DNA from 4 places in the Rhodococcus koreensis genome. Region 4 is predicted to be linked to each of the others. Evidence: riboswitches for the same ligand, from Rfam matches in the RefSeq annotation. Region 4 holds a riboswitch; each other region holds the start of a gene.

Region 1 (4,726 bases), 5.0 Mb from region 4:
CTGATGGAATTGTTGGTCAGGACGATGAACGGGGTGCCGGACTCCCGGAGTTCGGCCAGGAACAGGTCGGCGCCGGGGACCAGATGCTCTTCGTGGACGAGAACGCCGTCCATGTCCATGAGATAGGTCCAGCCCGGGTGCTCTACTTCGTTGCTCACCGACTCAGTATGGGGGAGCGGGAGGGTGCATGCGTGACTATGCGAGCAGCCGGAACAGGCCGATGAGACCGACGACGACGATGGTTCCCCGTAGTGCGGTGGGGGACAGGCGGCGGCCGTAGCGGGCGCCGAGGACGCCTCCGAGCAGCGAGCCCACCGCGATGAGGCCGGCGGCCGCCCAGCTGATCCGGTCGAAGGCCACGAGCGTGTACGCGGTCGCCGCGACGACGTTGACGATGAGCGACAGCAGATTCTTCGCGCCGTTCATCCGTTGCAGGCTCTCCGGCAGGATCGCGCCCATCACGCCCATCAGCAGAATGCCCTGCGCAGCGGTGAAGTATCCGCCGTACACGCCGACGGCGAACGTGCCGACGGTCAGCAGGGTGAGTCGCGCCGTGCTCAGGCCCGCCTCGTGGCTGCCACGCTGCTTCGCCCAGGCCTGGATCTTCGGCTGCAGCACCACCAGGATCAGGGCGAGGATCAGCAGCACCGGGACGACGAGTTCGAACACCGTTTCGGGGAGGTGCAGCAGCAGCCACGAGCCGAGAACCGCACCGCACAGGGACGCCGGGATCTGCCACCGCAACCGCGGCCCCTGCCCGGCCAGCTCCCGCCGGTACCCCCACGTGCCGGACACGCCACCGGCGACCAGGCCGATCGCGTTCGACATCGTCGCGGTCACCGGAGGGAACCCGAAAGCCACCAGGGTGGGGAAGGTGATGAGCGTGCCGCTGCCGACGATGGCGTTGATCGCGCCCGCGCCGACGCCGGCTACCAGGATCGCGATGACTTCGAGTGGTGTCACCGAGGCGACGTTACAAGGGCCTCGGACGGCCCGGCAGCCGGGTCACGCGGCGGTGGCGATACGCGACTGCTCGTCTCATCCAACCGCATCTCCGACCACTTGTCAGCACTTCTGCGCACGGTGATTCTTGCGTCCGCTCGACGCCATTTCCCCTGTGTTGCAGGGAAATACCCCGTGTTGACGACGTCCGGGAATGCAGCTAGTGTTCGCTTCAACCATCCAGAGCGACCGAGAGACCTGGCTCGTTGACGTCGCAGCAACCCTTCCGAATTTTTCGGGTGCGGGTGCTACCGCCGGGATCGATGGAAGGCAGCACATGAACTACCCCGCGCGCCCTGCGTGGCGCAGACGGCACATCGACCTGTGCCGTACCACCTCCTGCCACTGTTGACGAGGTCTCACCGCACGCTCACCGGGTAAAACGCCAGGTGAGCGCCTGACGCGCGCCCGCATCCCGCGGAAGACGCGCCCTCTTCCCCGTCCCGTCTCCAGGTGAAAGGCCGCCTCAGTGATGTCTGTTCCCAGTGGTGAGCGAGCGTGAGCGCCCCCGTCCGGGCGCGTTCGGCCGCGCCCCTTGATTCCGAACCGTCCGGCAATGGTGACCGGCCCGCGGACGCCGCGCTGGAGGTCGCACGGCGGTGGCACCCGTGGCGGTGGGTGGTCAGCGCCGCCGTGCTGGTGCTGCTCGCCCAGTTCGTCCACGGCCTCGCCACCAACCCGGGGTGGGACTGGGCGACGTTCGGCAAGTACTTCACCGCCGGCTCCGTGCTGCAGGCCCTGTGGATGACGGTGAAGCTGACCCTCTGGGGGACGGTCCTCGGATTCGCGCTCGGTGTGGTGCTGGCGGTCAGCCGCCTGTCGCACAACCCGGTGCTGCAGGTGATCGCCTGGGTCTACATCTGGGCGTTCCGGTCGATCCCGCTGATCGTGCAACTCCTGTTCTGGTTCAACATCACGTACCTGTATCAGACTCTGTCGCTGGGAATTCCGTTCGGACCGGGCTTCTTCACGTTCGAGGTCAACGGCGTCATCAGCGGCTTCACCGCCGCCGTCATCGGTCTGGCCCTGCACCAGGCCGCGTACTCCGCCGAGATCATCCGTTCCGGCATCATCTCGGTGGACCACGGGCAAATCGAGGCGGCGCAGTCGCTGGGTATTCCGCGTCGTCGCCAGTTCTTCAAGATCGTTCTGCCGCAGGCGATGCGCGGCATCCTGCCGAACGCCGCGAACGAGGTGATCAGCCTGTTCAAGGGCACGTCGATCGTGTCGACGATGGCGATCGCGGAACTGTTCTACCAGGTTCAGGTGATCTTCGGCCGCAACGGTCGCGTCGTGCCCCTGCTGATGGTCGCGACGATCTGGTACATCATCCTGACCACGCTGTTGTCGGTCGGCCAGTACTACGTCGAGCGGCACTACGCCCGCGGATCGGCTCGGGCACTGCCCCCGACTCCGTGGCAGAAGGTCACCCGGAAATTCGCCGAGATCCGCGACGCCGGCGTCTCCGTACCGAGAGGGGCCACGAAATGACGACCGACACCCAGCAGGCAGAGTTCGCGGTGGAGGTTCGCGGAGTCCACAAGTCCTTCGGCGCACTCGAAGTCCTCCAGGGTGTGGACCTGCTGGTCCGCAAGGGCGAGGTGACGGTGATCCTGGGCCCGTCGGGTTCCGGCAAGTCCACGCTGCTCCGCACGCTCAACCACCTGGAGAAGGTCGACCGGGGCACCATCCGGATCGACGGCGACCTCATCGGCTACCGGCGCAAGGGCAACAAACTCCACGAACTGCGGGAACGCGACATCCTGAAGCAGCGGTCCCGGATCGGATTCGTGTTCCAGAACTTCAACCTGTTCCCCCACCTCACGGTGCTGGAGAACGTGGTCGAGGCACCGGTGTCGGCGCAGGGCCGTGACCGGGCCGAGGTCGAGGCCGAGGCGATCGCCCTCCTCGAACGGGTCGGCGTGGGTGACAAGGCCCACGAGTACCCGCGGCAACTGTCCGGCGGCCAGCAGCAGCGGGTCGCGATCGCCCGGGCCCTCGCACTGCGCCCTGCGGTGATCCTGTTCGACGAGCCCACGTCGGCGCTCGACCCGGAACTGGTCGGCGAGGTTCTCGCCGTCATCAAGCAACTGGCACGCGACGGCGCCACCCTCGTCATCGTCACCCACGAGGTGGGTTTCGCGCGGGAGGTCGCCGACACGGCCGTCTTCATGGACGCCGGAGTCGTCGTGGAGCAGGGCCCGCCCGCGCAGGTCATCGACGACCCACAGCACGACCGCACCAAAGCTTTTCTCTCCCGAGTTCTCTGACCTCCACACCCCGGTGTGGATCCCCGAAAGGCACACATGTCCACCGCACGGTTCCGTAAGAAGATTCTGGCCTCGGCTCTCACCACCGTCGCGCTCCTCGCCGCCGCGTGCGGGGGCGGCGACGTCGAGGACGAGGGATCGGGGCCCACCTCGGCCGCCGGCTACAACCTCACCGCCGATCAGAATCGCATCACCACCGACGAGGTCGAGTCGATCGCCGCGAAGGTTCCCCAGCAGATCCGCGACCGCGGCACGCTCGTCGTCACGGGCAGTGCCGGTTCCGCCCCGCCGCTGCGCTTCTACGCCGACGACGACAAGACGCTGATCGGCTCGGAAACCGACTTCGCATACCTGATCGGCGACGTCCTCGGCCTGAAGGTCGATCTCCAGGCCGCGGACTGGGCGCAGAACTTCGTCCGGATCGACTCGGGGGAGGCCGACGCCTTCATCTCCAACGTCACCGTCACCGAGGAGCGGAAGGAGAAGTACGACTTCTCGACATACCGCCTCGACACGGTCGCGTTCGAGACGAAGAAGGACAGCGGCATCCAGATCAAGGAACCCAAGGACGTCGCGGGCCTGAAGATCGCGGTCTCCTCCGGCACCAATCAGGAAGCGCTGCTGGTGAAGTGGAGCGAGCAGAACGTGGCGGCCGGTCTCGAACCCACCGACATCACCTACTACCAGAACGCCACCGACTACTACCTGCCGCTCGCGTCGGGGCGGATCGACGCCTACTTCGGCCCCAACCCCTCCTCGTCGTTCCACGTGGCGCAGGCCGGGGAGACCGAGATCGCCGGAACGTTCTCGGGCGCCGGCGACGCACTCCAGGGTGAGATCGCCGTGCTCACCAAGAAGGACAACGGGCTGATTACCGCCGTCAACGAGGCCATCAACCATGTCATCGAGAACGGCACGTACGCACAGGTTCTCGACCGCTGGAACATCGCGAACGAGGCCGTGAACACGTCGGTCGTCAACCCGCCCGGGCTCCCGAAGACCAGCTGACAGGAGGAACAGTGAGCGAGAGGACCGACCCCGTGCAGACCGTGTTCGTCGATCAGACCGATCCACTGGCCGCGCCGCTGCTCGAAGAACTGGCGACCGAATACAGCACTCGGTACGGGCGGTCCCGCGACCAGATGTACGAGGATCTCAGCACGTATCCGGCGGAAGAGTTCGCCGCGCCGGGGGGCGCGCTGCTCGTCGTGGTCGAGGACGGGATGTCGGTGGCGGGCGGGGCCTTCCGCCGCTACGACGACACGACCGCGGAACTCAAGCGGATCTGGACCTCGTCCTCGCACCGCAGGCGCGGACTCGGGCGCATCGTGCTGCGGGAACTCGAGGCCGAGATCGTCCGGGCCGGCTACTCGCGCATCTTCCTCACCACCGGGCCGCGGCAACCCGAGGCGGTGGCCCTGTACCTGGCCGCGGGGTACACGGCGCTGTTCGAC
Region 2 (4,726 bases), 5.0 Mb from region 4:
TGCTGGGCACCGCGTTGCCGATGGCCTCGGTCACCGACTGCCCGGTGGCGATCGAGTACCCGAAGTCACCGCGGACGGCGTGGCTCAGCGAGTTCCAGTACTGCACCCACACCGGCTGGTCGAGTCCGTACCGCGCCTGCAGTTCCGCGACGGCCGCCGCGTCGACCGTCGTCCCGGTGGACGCCGAGTCGACGGCGATGCTCACCGGGTCGGACGGCAGGAGGAACAGCACGGCGAACGACACGGTGAACGTCGCCCACAGGACGGCGATCGCCTGCAGCACGCGGAGTCCGAGGTAGCGAATCATGGCTCAGCGTCCGCTGATCCAGGTGTCGAAGAACTGGAGCCGGGCCGAGGCCTCGAACTTCAGGTCCTGCACGTTCGGGCCCGCGCCGATCGCCTGCGACAACTCCACCGTGGGGATCCACAGGCCGTTGTCGAGGATCTGCTGCTGGGCGTCGGCGACGAGCGCGCTCCGCGCGGCGGGATCGGTGGTGGCGAGCTGCTTCGCCAGCACGTCGTCGAGCGCGGGAATCGGGCCGCGGCTGTTCAGGTTGCGGCCTTCGAGCCCGAACTGGGTGCGCAGGATGTCGCCGTCGGCACGGGTGCTGTTGTAGTAGGTGGCGTCGAAGTCCTTGGAATTCTGGCGGGCGGTGGCCTCCGGGGTCGACACGAGGTCGAGCTGCAGGTCCACTCCCACCGCTCTGAGCTGCTGCTGCACCAGTTCGAGGATGGCCTGGTTGCCGGCGAACACGGAGCTGAACAGAACGGGGAAGGCGAGCTTCTGACCACCCTTCTCGCGGATGCCGTCGGCGCCGGGCACCCAGCCCGCCTGATCCAGGATCGACTTCGCCTTCTCCGGGTCGTACGTCACGCCGGGCAGTGCCACGTAGCCCGGGGTGCGGCTGGCCAGGGTGCTGGTGGCCGGCTTGAAGTTGGGGCCGAGCACGGTGTCGACCAGTTCCTGCCGGTTGATCGCCGGCACCAGCGCGCTGCGCACGACGGGGTCGACGAGCGGTCCGCGGGTCACGTTGGGCTGGAAGCCGAACGGGGTTCCGGGATTCGAGGTGGTGAGCACCTGCCCGCCCGCACCTTCGATCTGCGGGGCGTCCTGCGGCAGCGCGTCGCTGATCGCGTCCAGCTGTCCCGAGGACAGGCTGCCCGTGCGGACACCGGATTCGGGGACGACGGTGAACTCGATGGTGTCGAGGTAGGCCTCGCCGTCGTGGGCGAACACGTCGGAACCCCAGTTGTATCCGGCGCGCTTGGCGAGGGTGACCGACTTGTCCTGCTGGTAGTCGGCGTACGTGAACGGCCCGGTGCCCGAGATGTTGCCGGTGCACCGCTCTTCGGCGGACTTCGCGACGGACGCGTCGGACAGGATGCCGAGCTGCGGGGTGGACGACGCCTGGAGGAACTGCGCGTTGGGTGCGGCGAAGTCGACCTGCGCGGTCTGCGGGTCGATCACGGTGGTGCCCGTGTACCCGGTGAGGTAGCTGGCACCCAGTGCGGCCTTGGCCCCGGTGAGGGTGTTCACGATGGCGTCGAGGTTCTTCTTCACCGACTCCGCGGTGAAAGGCGTTCCGTCACTGAACGTCACCCCCTCCTTCAGATGGAACGTGAAGGAGGACGCGTCGGCGTCGGTGTCCCAGCTCTCGGCCAGCCACGGCTTCAGTTCGCCCGTCTCCGGGTCCTGGTCGGTGAGCGAGTCCACCACCTGCCGGGCCACGTAGATCGTCTGGTTGGTGCCCGACTGCGCGGGGTCGGCGCACGTGGGTGCCTGGGACAGGCCGTAGCGGAGGGTGCCGCCGGGCTGGGGCGGGCCCGCGTCCGCGGAGGAACTGCTGGAGCCGCCACCGCAGGCGGTGAGCGCCGTGGCCAGCACGGCGGCGGCGCCGATACCTGCCGCGATGCGGCCGCGGTGGGACGAGGACAAAGGCACTGATGGCACCGAGAACTCCGTGATCTCGAAGAAGTGCCGTGCGCGCTACCCGTCGAGTGGGCAGCGCTCACGCGCACAGAAAGGTGAGGGACACCGGATCCGACGCGGATGCGGTGTGTAGAGCAAGAACCCCGGATGTCTGCCGGGGTGTCAGATCAGCTGTGACAGATGGAGGTGGACAACCGGCAGAGATCGACGTGCAGACGCCCCCAGGCGCTCACGAAGCCTTCGGTCAACATGGTTCCTCCATCGATCCCGGCGGTAGCACCCGCACCCGCGGGGCGGGGGGGTTGCTGCGACGTCAACGAGCCAGGTCTCTCGGTCGCTCTGGATGGTCGTTACCGAGTGTAAGAGATCGCCGGTCGCCGCGCCACACGGCCCCCGCTACCCGACTGCCTGCCGGGGCGGGAGTTCCCGTCGCGACAGCGGCGGGCGGAGACCGAGATGCTCACGCAGGGTCGCGCCTTCGTATTCCGTTCGGTACGAGCCGCGCTCCTGCAGTTCGGGCACGAGCAGGTCGACGATCTCGTCGAGTCCGGTGGGCACCAGGTACGGCGAGATGTTGAATCCGTCGGTCGCCCCGCTGCGAACCCACCGGGTGAGTTCGTCGGCGACCTGCCCGGGGGTGCCCGCGAAACCGGACCGCTGAGTGGTCGCGATCGCGACCTGCCGCAGCGACAGGTTCTGCGCCTCCGCCAGGGCGCGCCACTCGCGGGCGATGGCGAGCGGGTCCTTGCCGTCGCGGGCGGCCCCGCGGGTGACGGAGATCGGTGCGGGCACCGGATCGAATTCGGGCAGTGGACCGTCCGGGTCGCGATCGGACAGATCGCGGCCCCACACCTGACCGACCAGCGACAGCGCCGTCTGCCCGGTGTACTGGCCTTCGCGGACCCAGCGGACCTTGTCCTCCACCTCGGACGCGTTCTCCGCGAGCACGATCTGGGTGCCCGGCAAAATCTTGACGTCGTCCTCGGGGCGCCCCGCGCGGCGCAGTCTCGCCCGGATGTCCTCGGCGAAGCCGAGCGCCTCGTCGAAATGGGTTCCGTGGCGGGAGAAGATCACGTCGGCGTGCGTGGCCGCGAAGTCCCTGCCTGCCGGTGAGTCGCCGGCCTGGAAGATGACGGGATGGCCCTGGGCGCTGCGCGGCAGGGTGGGGGTGATCGTGACGTCGAACTGCGACGTGCGCCGCGACACGTCCTGCACACTGCCCGCGGTGGCCCAGGACGGCGCTTCGGTGCTCGTCGCGACGGCGCCGTCGGCCCACGCGTCCCAGATCGCCCGCGCGGTGCCCAGGAACTGCCCGGCCCGCTCGTACCGGTCGGCGTGATCGAGGAAGCCGCCGCGCCGGAAGTTCTCACCGGTCCACGCGTTGTCCGTGGTGACGGCGTTCCAGCCGGCGCGTCCGCCGGACAGCAGGTCCAGCCCGGACAGTCGCCGGGCGAGGTCGGCCGGTTCGTTGTAGGTGGTGTTCTGGGTGGCCACCAGCCCGATGTGCCGGGTGATGCCGGCCAGCGCCGAGAGCTGGGTGATCGCATCCGGCCTGCCCACGATGTCGAGATCGAGGATCTTGCCTTCCTGTTCCCGCAGGCGTAGACCCTCACCCAGGAAGAAGGCGTCGAACAGGCCCCGCTCGGCGGTCTGTGCCACCCGACGGAACGTTTCGAAGTCGATCTGCGATCCGCTCGTCGGATCCGACCAGATCGTCGTGTGGTTGACGCCCTGGAAGAAGACCCCGAAATGCACCTGGGCTTCGGGCCGGGCGTATGAGTCGTCGGTCATGATCTCCACAACCTTTCAGCGAGAGGATTCTGCGAGGCGCTCGGCCCGGAATCGGTTGGCGGGGCGGTCGAGTCCGAGCGTGCTGCGCAGAGTCGAACCGGGAACGGGACGGTGGGCGGCACCGGCGCGCAGGAGTGCCGGGATCACGTACCGCGCCAGCACCGGGAGGTCCTCGTCGACCACGGCGGGATGCAGGCGCACACCGTCGACCTGCGAATCCAGTGCGCGCAGCAGTTCCACCAGTCCGGTGGCCTCGCCGGCGAACGACAGCCGCTCACTCGACGGGGCGGGAGTGGCTGCGCCCAGCGCCACGTCGAGTTCGGCGAACACCAGCGCCGCCCCGCGGTCCTTCGCCCGCGCGGCGGCGTCGGCGATGTCACCGGGCGTCGTCCCGGACACCAGCACCACGTCGACCTGGGTCGGATCGGTCTGCCCGTCGAGTCCGAACACCACCAGTTGCCCCTGCGGCGGCCGCGGCACGATCGCCGGACCCTTCACCGAGTACGTCTCGCCCCGGAAGTCGATGTAGTGCAGCCGGTCGCGGTCGACGAAACGGCCGGTGGCGTAGTCGCGGATCACCGCGTCGTCCTCCCAGGAATCCCACAGGTTCCGGACCACGGCGATCGCGTCCCGCTCCTCCCGCGCGAGGTCGGCGGGTGCGGTGATCTCGGTCCGGCCCAGTGCGCCCGCGACCCGCGGGTCGGTGTCGCGTGCGGCGATCCAGCCGCCGCGGCCCCGCGACGCGTAGTCGAGTGTCGCGAGCTGGGAGGACGTGTGAAACGGTTCGGCGTAGGTGGTGCCGACCACCGGTACGAGACCGATCGTGCTGGTGGTCGCGGCCACGAACGCGGCGCGGTTCACGGCGTCGATCCGGCCGACGGGTCCCCCGACGGCGCCGGGCGGCAGCAGCGAATCGTCGAAGGAGGCGAATGTGAAACCGGCGTTCTCCGCCGCAGCGACCCGGTCCGCCACCGTTCGCCCGGTCAGCAACCGGTCGGGTGTGTG
Region 3 (4,726 bases), 6.7 Mb from region 4:
CTCCGGTGGCCGCGTGGGGTGGAACGCGGTGACGTCGGCTGCGGGGGAGCGCAACTTCGGCGACGCACCGCTGCCCCAACACGAGGCACGGTACCGGCAAGGACTCGAACATGTGTCCGTTGTCCAGGCGCTGTGGAACTCGTGGGTCGACGACCAGTCTGCTGTCCCGATCGACCACCGCGGCGAGTTCTACACCGTCGAAGGGCCCCTTCCGCTGCCGCCGTCCGCACAGCACCAACCGGTGCTGTTCCAGGCCGGATCGTCCGACGACGGCAAGGCGTTCGCTGCCGCGTTCGCGGAGGGCGTCTACACCGCGCAGCAAACACTGCGCGGAGCGCAGCACTTCTCTCGCGACCTGAAGGCCCGGACCGCGGCAGCGGGCCGCGACCCGGCGAACATCCTCGTCCTACCCGGGATCAGTACAACGATCGGCGGCACCGAGGACGAGGCCACGCGGATCGACGACGACCTGTTCGAGCAGCACTACAGTGATGCCTCCCGCACCGCGCTCGAGGGTCAACTGGCCGGCGTCGACCTGTCCGGCCTCGCGCTCGACGACACGATTCCGCCGTCGTGGCTGCCACCGGTCGCATCGGTACAAGGCAGGCAGAGTCGGTACGGTGTGTTCCGCGAACTGGCGGTGGACGAACGCTGGACGGTTCGGCAGTTGATCACACTGCAGCAACGGTCCGCAGGTCACGGTCGCGCTGTCGGCTCACCCGAACAGGTCGCGAACAGGCTCGAGCAGTGGTTCGTCGAGGGCGGTGCCGACGGGTTCATCGTCATGCCCGGGCAGGGTCCGGGCGGTGTCGAGGCGTTCACCGAGCATGTCGTCCCGATCCTGCAGAAGCGCGGACTGTTCCGCACCGAATACGAATCCGCCACGCTTCGAGGGAATCTCGGCCTCCCCGCGATTCCGGACCGCGTCCTCGCTGCGTGATCCGTCGTACACTCCCGCCCACGAAGGAAGTTCGAACATGACGAGCCTCACATCCTCTCCTCCGTCCTCGTTGTCCCGCTTGATCACTCGCCCGCTCGAAGCGGGTGGGTTCGGACCGCCGCCGGACTCGCTGCAACCCGACGCGATCCGCCTGGTGGGAGGGGTCCCCGCCGACGAGGCGCTCCCGGTGAACGAACTGGCGGCCGCGTTCGCCGTCGCCCTCGCGACACCCCCGACCGGAGCTCGGGCGCTGCAATACTCGGTCGCTCCAGGCATCGCCAGCCTCCGCGAGGGGATCGCGGGGCGGGAGAGCGACGAGTCCGGTCTCGTCGATCCGGACCGGGTGGTCGTCACCAACGGTGCCCTGCACGGACTGAGCCTGGTCTTTGCCGCACTACTCGACCCCGGCGACCTGGTGGCCGTCGAGAGCCCTACTTTTCCCGTTGCGCTGCGGGTGCTCGACCACTACGGTGCCCAGGTCCTGCCGGTACTCAACACCGGCGGCCGACTGGATCTCGACGTCTTCGAGGGCCATCTGCAGGCGGGGCGGATCCCGAAGCTGTTCTACGTGATCCCCGACTTCCACAATCCGACCGGCACGACCCTCGCAGCCGAGGACCGGCTGCGGCTGGTCGCCCTCGCCGAGCGCTACGGATTCGTCGTCCTCTCCGACAATCCCTACCGCGAACTCCGTTTCCGGGGCACGGCCGTCCCGGACTTCCCGCTCGACAGCGACCGTGTGGTGCGAATCAATACCTTCTCCAAGACCCTCGGACCAGGGCTCCGACTGGGATGGGCTGTCGCCCCGTCCTGGCTCCAGGCCGGACTGTTGCGGTTACGCGCGAACCTCGATCAGCATCCATCGTTGGTGACCCAGTCCGCCGTGGCGCATCTGCTCGGTCGGCCAGGACTGTTCGACGGCATCGTCGCGAACGCCCGCACCCTCTACCGGGAGCGAGCGGATCTGCTGGCCGACGTTCTCACCACCGAGGCGGGTGACCTGGTGTCGATTCCGCAGGCCGAGGGCGGAATCTTCGCTTGGGCGACGGTGACCGACCCCGGCATCGATCTCGCGGAGGTCCGTGCCGCCGCGAACGCGCTGGGCGTCGACTTCTCCTCGGGCCGCTACTTCGATCCCGCCGCGAGCGGACTGTACGCACGGAGCCTGCGCTTGGGCTTCACGAACCAGAGTGAAGACAACCTCCGGCTCGGGGCGCAGCGCATCGCCAAGGCCGTCCGTGAGATCCACTCCGCGCCGCTCGCCTGATCCACATCTCTCACGTCGAAAGGAACCGCGATGACCACTGCCGGACGTCGGGCCCTGATCCTGAACGCGGGAATCAACAGCACCGGCTACAGCGCGAAGTCGTGCCCGCCGGAGCGAGGGCGGACACCGCCTGGTGCGGGCGGGCGCCCGGCTCGATCACTATCCCCAGCGGACCCTGCGCGAGCGATTCGATCTGCCGTTGGGGGGAGTACACCCCAGCTCACGTGAAGGGGGTTCTCCTATCCGAACACCTTCTCGAAGCAGTTCGAGAAGGGCAAGGCCTCATACGGGGAGAAGATCGGAATCCTCGAGTAGCCACTCTTCTCGTACAGCCTGACCGCGTCGGGCTGCCGGTCACCGGTCTGGAGAATCAAGCGGGGTCGCCTCGCCTCTCGTGCCGCATCCTCGACCGCGCTCAGCAGCGCGGTCGACACACCGGTACCACGGTGCTCTTTGACGACGAACATCCGCTTCACTTCGAGGTCGTCGCCGTTCCAGCGCAGGGCCGCGTGGCCGACAGCACGTGGCTCCGCAGCCTCGATGTCGCTGACGTACACCAGGATAGTGACGTGCACCGATTCCGGATCCACGGCATTGGTGGTAGCACGAACAGCATCCGACACTCGGTCGGAATATCGAGGACCGACTTCTGCCGCCATAGCCGCCCGCAACGTCACCGCGTCGGGATCGGACCACTGGGCTGTGCGGACGACGAACTCGGTGCGCGTGGCGCTTTCGGTCATGACAGTATCTCCATACACGTAGATTCGACGAACCACAGTGCCATGGTGCCGACGCGTCGGTCGATGGTTGAAATCAGTGCAACCTCAATGCCATCCGACGATTGAAACTCTTCCATTTGGAGCGCGATTGGGCTAATGGCCCGATGTCGCATCGTTGCGCCGACGGTTCTCCAACGCGGATGGCGTGTCCCGTCAGGTGAATTTCAATCACCGAGAGCGTAAAGCTTCGCACGGTCCCCGTCGTGAGCTATAGGAACCGTTGAGCATGTTGTGACGGTGCGCTTTTCGGTCTCACGTGCCGTGATACATTCGTGTCGACGGTCATGAGTACCAGCATCGAGCCCTGGCTTGCTGGTCGGCAACCCTCCCGCGCGGCGGGGTGCTCCAGGTGACGACCCGGCGGAATCGACAACTGATTCCGCAAGCGCGCAAGGAGTCCGTGGACCCTGGGTCTCCGGTGCGCGTCCGCACTCCTTCGAAAGGACTTTCGTCGTGGTTCGAGCGCCCCAACCGCTACACCTGGCAGTCGAGATAGATGGCGCGGGAGGTCATCCCGCCGCGTGGCGTGTGTGGGGGCGCCCGCCTGCGGATGTGCTCTCTCCCCGGGTCCTCAGGTCGGTCGTGGACACCGTAGAGGCCGCCGGTTTCGCGCTGGTCACCATCGACGACCGAGTGGTGCCGGGGGAGGGCGCGTACCCGGTGGGACGGTTGGATGCTGGGACGCGTGCGTCGTTCGTGGCGACGACGACGGCCAGTTACGGGGTGGCGCCGACGGTGCAAGCCCTCACCACCGAACCGTTCCATCTCGCGACGCAGCTGGCCAGCCTCGATCACGGCAGTCGGGGTCGCGCGGCATGGGTGGTCGGCTCGGACAACTCCGCGGACGTCAATGGTGCAGTCGGATTCGAGCCACGTGCCCCCGAGGCCGTACAGCGCGAGGTCCGAGACGTCATCGAGCTCGCCCGGCAGCTGTGGGATTCGTGGGAGGACGATGCCGTGATCCGCGATGCCGCGACGGGTCGCTACCTCGATCCCGACAAGGTGCATCACGTCGGGTTCGAGGGCGAGTTCTTCAGCGTCGTCGGACCGCTCATCACACCCCGCTCACCGCAGGGTCAGATAGTCGTCGTGGGAGCTGCGGAACTGGGGGTGACGGATCTACTCGACGTTGTGCTGCTGTCCGGTCGGGATGTGACCGAAATCGGGACGTCGGCGACAGGACAGCAGGCCGTGACCCTCGCCGATGTCGAGGTGATTCTCGATACGAAGACCGAGTCCGCGCAGTCCCGCCTTGCCCGCCTCGATGGGTATTCGCCGTGGCCGGACCGAGGACGCCTTCGATTCGCGGGTTCGGCACGGGACTTCGTCGACCTGGTGCGGTCCCTGGCGGACAAGGTGGACGGTGTCCGGATCCATCCCGCCGTCGTCACCACCGATCTCGCCGTTCTGGTTGACGAGGTCCTTCCCGTATTGCAGGAGTTGTCACTGCACCGGATTCCGAAACCGGGCTCGACGTTGCGGGAGACGCTCGGATTACCTCGGCCGCTCAGCCGCTTCACATCGACCACCAACTAGCCACGACCAGGCAGGAGTTTGCCATGTCCACTCCGGACACCGGAGCGCCGTATGATGCCGACGCGCAGGTCCACCTCGGTGTTTTCTACCCGGGAATCGGCCCGCAGACGGTGTGGGAAGATGCCAAGGCCCCCGATCAGGTATCCCCGGAAACCTTCCTGCGGGTTGCTCAAACCCTGGAACGGGGCTTGTTCGATGCGT
Region 4 (4,726 bases):
CGAGCGCGATCATGGCGAGCTTGCGGACGGACGGATGTTGCGCGATGACACCGAGGTGCTCGGGGCGGACCGGGGTGGAAGTGCTCACAGCAGGACTTTCGACTAGGCAGCAATACGACTACGCGGCGCACGGCGCCTCGTAGCGCAACGACCCACACCGGAATTCTCTTCCCCGGATTCCGCGTTTCGCGCCGCGAGCGGCCGTGAGATGACTCACCCGGCCCCGGAGACGCGAAACGGGACGACCCCGGCGAGGGGCGTCCCGTTTCGTACTGCTGCGGCGTCGGTGCCTACTGCTCGGCGATGGCCTTCTGGAGGTTGATGTCCAGTGCACCGAGGAATTCCTCGGTGGTCAGGTAGCCCTGGTCGCCGCCGACCAGCATCGCGAGGTCCTTGGTCATCTGGCCACCCTCGACGGTCTTGATGACCACGTCTTCGAGCTTCTGCGCGAAGCCGATGACGTCGGGGGTGCTGTCCAGCTTGCCGCGGTGCTCGAGTCCACGGGTCCACGCGAAGATCGACGCGATGGGGTTGGTGGACGTCGGCTTGCCCTGCTGGTGCTGACGGAAGTGACGCGTCACGGTGCCGTGTGCGGCCTCGGCCTCACACGTCTTTCCGTCCGGGGTCAGCAGCACGGAGGTCATGAGGCCGAGCGATCCGAAGCCCTGCGCGACGGTGTCGGACTGGACGTCGCCGTCGTAGTTCTTGCAGGCCCAGACGTAGCCGCCCTCCCACTTGAGCGCCGACGCGACCATGTCGTCGATGAGGCGGTGCTCGTAGGTGAGTCCTGCCGCGTCGAATTCCGGCTTGAACTCGGTCTCGTAGACGTGCTGGAAGATGTCCTTGAACGCGCCGTCGTACGCCTTGAGGATGGTGTTCTTGGTCGACAGGTACACCGGGTAATTCTGCTGCAGGCCGTAGTTGAGCGAGGCGCGCGCGAAGTCCTCGATGGACTTGGTGAAGTTGTACTGACCCTGGACGACGCCGCCGCCGTCGGGGAAGTTCACCAGTTCGTGCTCGATCGGCTCGCTGCCGTCCTCGGGCGTGTAGGTGATCATCACCTTGCCGGGGCCGGGGACCTTGAAGTCGGTGGCGCGGTACTGGTCGCCGAAGGCGTGACGGCCGATGATGATCGGCTTCGTCCAGCCCGGAACCAGTCGCGGGACGTTGGAGATGATGATCGGCGCGCGGAAGATCGTGCCACCGAGGATGTTGCGGATGGTGCCGTTGGGCGACCGCCACATCTTCTTGAGGCCGAACTCCTCGACGCGTGCCTCGTCCGGGGTGATCGTCGCGCACTTGACGCCGACGCCGTGCTTCTTGATGGCGTTGGCCGCGTCGACGGTGACCTGGTCGTCGGTCTCGTCCCGGTACTCGATACCGAGGTCGTAGTACTCCAGGTTCACATCCAAGTAGGGATGGATCAGCTTGTCTTTGATGAACTGCCAGATGATGCGTGTCATCTCGTCGCCGTCGAGTTCGACGACGGTGCCCTCAACCTTGATTTTGGACATGGGTGCTTCGCGTCCTCCTAGGAAGATTCCCTGGTTACACGGTTGCGGGCGCACTTCGTGAGTGGGTCCGCGAACGGTTCGCTTGTCAAACGTAGACGGTCGATGCGGCCGCTGGAGAGACCGCACTTAAACAAGACAAGCGTACTGCTATGCCCGGGGCGCGCAAGATGTGGGTGCGAAATCCCCCTCCCTACCAGCTGGTAACTTTTCGCTGCCAGCGGGCCTGATCGGTGCCGTTTCCGGTCGCTTCGCCGCAGCCGCTAAGATTCAACAGAGGTCATGAGTGCCAGCAACGAGCCCCGGCTAGCTGGCCGGCAACCCTCCGCCGCGGTGGGGTGCCCCGGGTGATGACCTGGTTCCCTGATTCATACAACAGTCGGGTGACAAGCGCGGGTCCGACATCGGAGGTTCATGATGCGTTGTTGTTGTCGTAGATAGACCCCAGACAGCCCTGTGCGCGAACGAACCAGTTCCTCGTCCGCGCCTCGTCAGACCACTGGAGTAGACAGCACATGACCGAGAACTGGTCGTTCGAGACCAAGCAGATCCACGCCGGGCAGACGTCCGACGCGACCACCAAGGCGCGGGCGCTGCCGATCTACCAGACCACCTCGTACACGTTCGACAGCACCGATCACGCTGCCGCGCTGTTCGGTCTGGCCGAGCCCGGCAACATCTACACCCGCATCATGAACCCCACCCAGGACGCCGTCGAGCAGCGCATCGCCGCCCTCGAAGGCGGCGTCGCCGCCCTCATGCTGTCGTCCGGGCAGGCCGCCGAGACGTTCGCGATCCTGAACCTCGCCGAGGCGGGCGACCACATCGTCTCCAGCCCGCGCCTGTACGGCGGCACCTACAACCTCTTCCACTACACGCTGCCCAAGCTCGGCATCGAGGTCTCGTTCGTCGAAGACCCCGACGACCTCGAGCAGTGGAAGAACGCGATCCGGGACAACACGAGGGCGTTCTACGGCGAGACCATCTCCAATCCCCGCAACGACGTGCTCGACCTGCCCGGCATCTCCGGCGTCGCACACCAGCACGGACTCCCGCTGATCGTCGACAACACCGTGGCCACCCCCTACCTGATCCGCCCGCTCGAGCACGGCGCGGACATCGTGGTGCACTCGGCCACCAAGTACCTCGGCGGTCACGGCACGGCCATCGCGGGCGTCATCGTCGACGGCGGCACGTTCGACTGGACCCAGGGCCGGCACAGCAGCTTCACCACCCCGGACCCGAGTTACCACGGCGTCGTCTACTCCGAACTCGGACCGCCCGCGTTCGCCCTCAAAGCCCGCGTGCAGTTGCTCCGCGACCTCGGTTCCGCGATCTCCCCGTTCAACGCGTTCCTCATCGCGCAGGGCCTCGAGACGCTGAGCCTGCGGATGGAACGGCACGTGTCCAATGCGACCGCCGTCGCCCAGTACCTGGAGGCACGGCCGGAGATCGTGTCCGTCGGATACGCCGGGCTCCCGTCGTCACCGTGGTACGACCGGGCGAAGCAGATCGCGCCGAGGGGTGCGGGTGCCATCGTGACGTTCGAACTCGCCGGCGGCATCGACGCGGGCAAGAAGTTCGTCAACGCACTCACCCTCCACAGCCACGTCGCGAACATCGGTGACGTCCGCTCGCTGGTGATCCACCCGGCGTCCACCACACACTCCCAGCTGACCCCGGAGGAGCAGGCCGCCAGCGGCGTCACCCCCGGACTGGTCCGCCTGGCGGTCGGCATCGAAGGGATCGACGACATCATCGCCGATATCGAGTCCGGAATTACGGCGGCGGCATCTTGACCGTGAGCGCAGTGCAGAACCTCCCCGTGGCCGACGGACGTCTCGGCACCGTCGACATCGGATCGCTCGAACTCGAGAACGGCGCGGTGATCCCGTCCGTGACTCTCGCCGTGCAGCGGTGGGGCGAACTGTCCCCGAACCGTGACAACGTGGTGCTCGTCGAGCACGCCCTCACCGGCGACTCCCACGTCACCGGCCCCGTCACCGACGAGCACCCCTCCCCCGGATGGTGGAGCGGAATGGTCGGTCCGGGTGCGCCGATCGACACCGACGAGTGGTGCGTCGTCGCGACCAACGTCCTCGGTGGCTGCCGCGGCACCACCGGTCCCGGTTCGGTCGCGGAGGACGGGCGCCCGTGGGGCAGCCGCTTCCCGGAGATCACCATCCGCGACCAGATCGCGGCCGAGAAGAAGTTCACCGACCTTCTGGGGATCGACAAGCTGGCGTCCGTGGTCGGTGGTTCGATGGGCGGCATGCGCGCGCTCGAGTGGGCCGTGACGTACCCGGACCAGGTTGCGTCGGCGCTCGTTCTCGCGGTCGGCGCCCGTGCGACCGCGGATCAGATCGGCACGCAGACCACGCAGATCGAGGCCATCACCAGCGACCCCGACTGGCTGGGCGGCGACTACCACGGCACCGGCCGGACCCCCCGGACCGGACTGCGCATCGCCCGCAGGATCGCGCACCTCACGTACCGCACCGAGAGCGAACTCGACTCTCGGTTCGCGAACTCGCCGCAGGACGGCGAGGACCCCTGGCGCGGCGGGCGGTACTCCGTCGAGAGCTACCTCCAGCACCAGGCCGACAAGCTGGTCGGCAGGTTCGACCCGGGCACGTACGTGCTGCTGTCCGAGGCCATGAACCGGCACGACGTGGGCCGCGGCCGCGGGGGTATCTCGGCGGCGCTGGGGGCGATCACCGCACCCGTCATCGTGGGCGGCGTCGACTCCGACCGCCTGTACCCGATCCGCCTGCAGGAGGATCTGGCCGAGGACATCCCCACCTGCGACGGCCTGCGGGTACTCAACTCGCGGGACGGCCACGACGGGTTCCTCACCGAGGCTGCCGCCGTCGCGAAACTGCTGTCCGAAACGATGCAACTGGCACGCGCCGGGCGCTGATCCCGCGCCGGGCGACGCCCGCTCGGACCGTCAGTCGGTTCCGAGCGGGTCGATCGACACGGCCAGCCAGACAATCGCGCCGCCGACGGCCACGAGTGCGCCCACGTCGAAGGCCTTGCTGCGCACCGCGAGCAGTCCGACGCGCTCCGACGGCATCGTCAACCGGAACGCTGCCGCGAGCAGGGTGGCGATACCGAACACGAACGCTCCCCGCCGCCACCGGTCCGCGAGCACGAACACCACGGCCACGACGATGACGACGAGGACTGCCAGCATCGGCAGGTTCTTCTTCGCG

What was found. Region 4 has a riboswitch for S-adenosylmethionine ahead of JWS14_RS33935 (bifunctional o-acetylhomoserine/o-acetylserine sulfhydrylase). Riboswitches for the same ligand answer to the same signal wherever they lie in the genome.
Region 1: linked by a shared signal. The riboswitch ahead of JWS14_RS51730 (putative leader peptide) and the one ahead of JWS14_RS33935 (bifunctional o-acetylhomoserine/o-acetylserine sulfhydrylase) in region 4 are both predicted to bind S-adenosylmethionine.
Region 2: linked by a shared signal. The riboswitch ahead of JWS14_RS51725 (putative leader peptide) and the one ahead of JWS14_RS33935 (bifunctional o-acetylhomoserine/o-acetylserine sulfhydrylase) in region 4 are both predicted to bind S-adenosylmethionine.
Region 3: linked by a shared signal. The riboswitch ahead of JWS14_RS03560 (LLM class flavin-dependent oxidoreductase) and the one ahead of JWS14_RS33935 (bifunctional o-acetylhomoserine/o-acetylserine sulfhydrylase) in region 4 are both predicted to bind S-adenosylmethionine.

Annotation. Positions count from the first base shown of each region.
Region 1 is NZ_CP070609.1:2,511,533-2,516,258, reverse strand. It holds gene JWS14_RS11650 (HAD-IIA family hydrolase) at 1-119, opposite strand, end outside; gene JWS14_RS11645 (sulfite exporter TauE/SafE family protein) at 196-963, opposite strand; SAM riboswitch class I at 1,176-1,272, shown strand; gene JWS14_RS51730 (putative leader peptide) at 1,280-1,354, shown strand; gene JWS14_RS11640 (amino acid ABC transporter permease) at 1,501-2,493, shown strand; gene JWS14_RS11635 (amino acid ABC transporter ATP-binding protein) at 2,490-3,272, shown strand; gene JWS14_RS11630 (ABC transporter substrate-binding protein) at 3,309-4,280, shown strand; gene JWS14_RS11625 (GNAT family N-acetyltransferase) at 4,292-4,726, shown strand, end outside.
Region 2 is NZ_CP070609.1:2,505,582-2,510,307, forward strand. It holds gene JWS14_RS11600 (ABC transporter permease) at 1-307, opposite strand, end outside; gene JWS14_RS11605 (ABC transporter substrate-binding protein) at 311-1,942, opposite strand; gene JWS14_RS51725 (putative leader peptide) at 2,098-2,181, opposite strand; SAM riboswitch class I at 2,186-2,280, opposite strand; gene JWS14_RS11610 (NtaA/DmoA family FMN-dependent monooxygenase) at 2,327-3,721, opposite strand; gene JWS14_RS11615 (LLM class flavin-dependent oxidoreductase) at 3,737-4,726, opposite strand, start outside.
Region 3 is NZ_CP070609.1:788,217-792,942, reverse strand. It holds gene JWS14_RS03575 (NtaA/DmoA family FMN-dependent monooxygenase) at 1-940, shown strand, start outside; gene JWS14_RS03570 (aminotransferase-like domain-containing protein) at 978-2,207, shown strand; gene JWS14_RS03565 (GNAT family N-acetyltransferase) at 2,447-2,950, opposite strand; SAM riboswitch class IV at 3,270-3,383, shown strand; gene JWS14_RS03560 (LLM class flavin-dependent oxidoreductase) at 3,443-4,525, shown strand; gene JWS14_RS03555 (NtaA/DmoA family FMN-dependent monooxygenase) at 4,549-4,726, shown strand, end outside.
Region 4 is NZ_CP070609.1:7,510,129-7,514,854, reverse strand. It holds gene JWS14_RS33945 (MFS transporter) at 1-88, opposite strand, end outside; gene JWS14_RS33940 (NADP-dependent isocitrate dehydrogenase) at 291-1,514, opposite strand; SAM riboswitch class IV at 1,790-1,910, shown strand; gene JWS14_RS33935 (bifunctional o-acetylhomoserine/o-acetylserine sulfhydrylase) at 2,027-3,310, shown strand; gene metX (homoserine O-acetyltransferase MetX) at 3,307-4,431, shown strand; gene JWS14_RS33925 (DUF3017 domain-containing protein) at 4,462-4,726, opposite strand, start outside.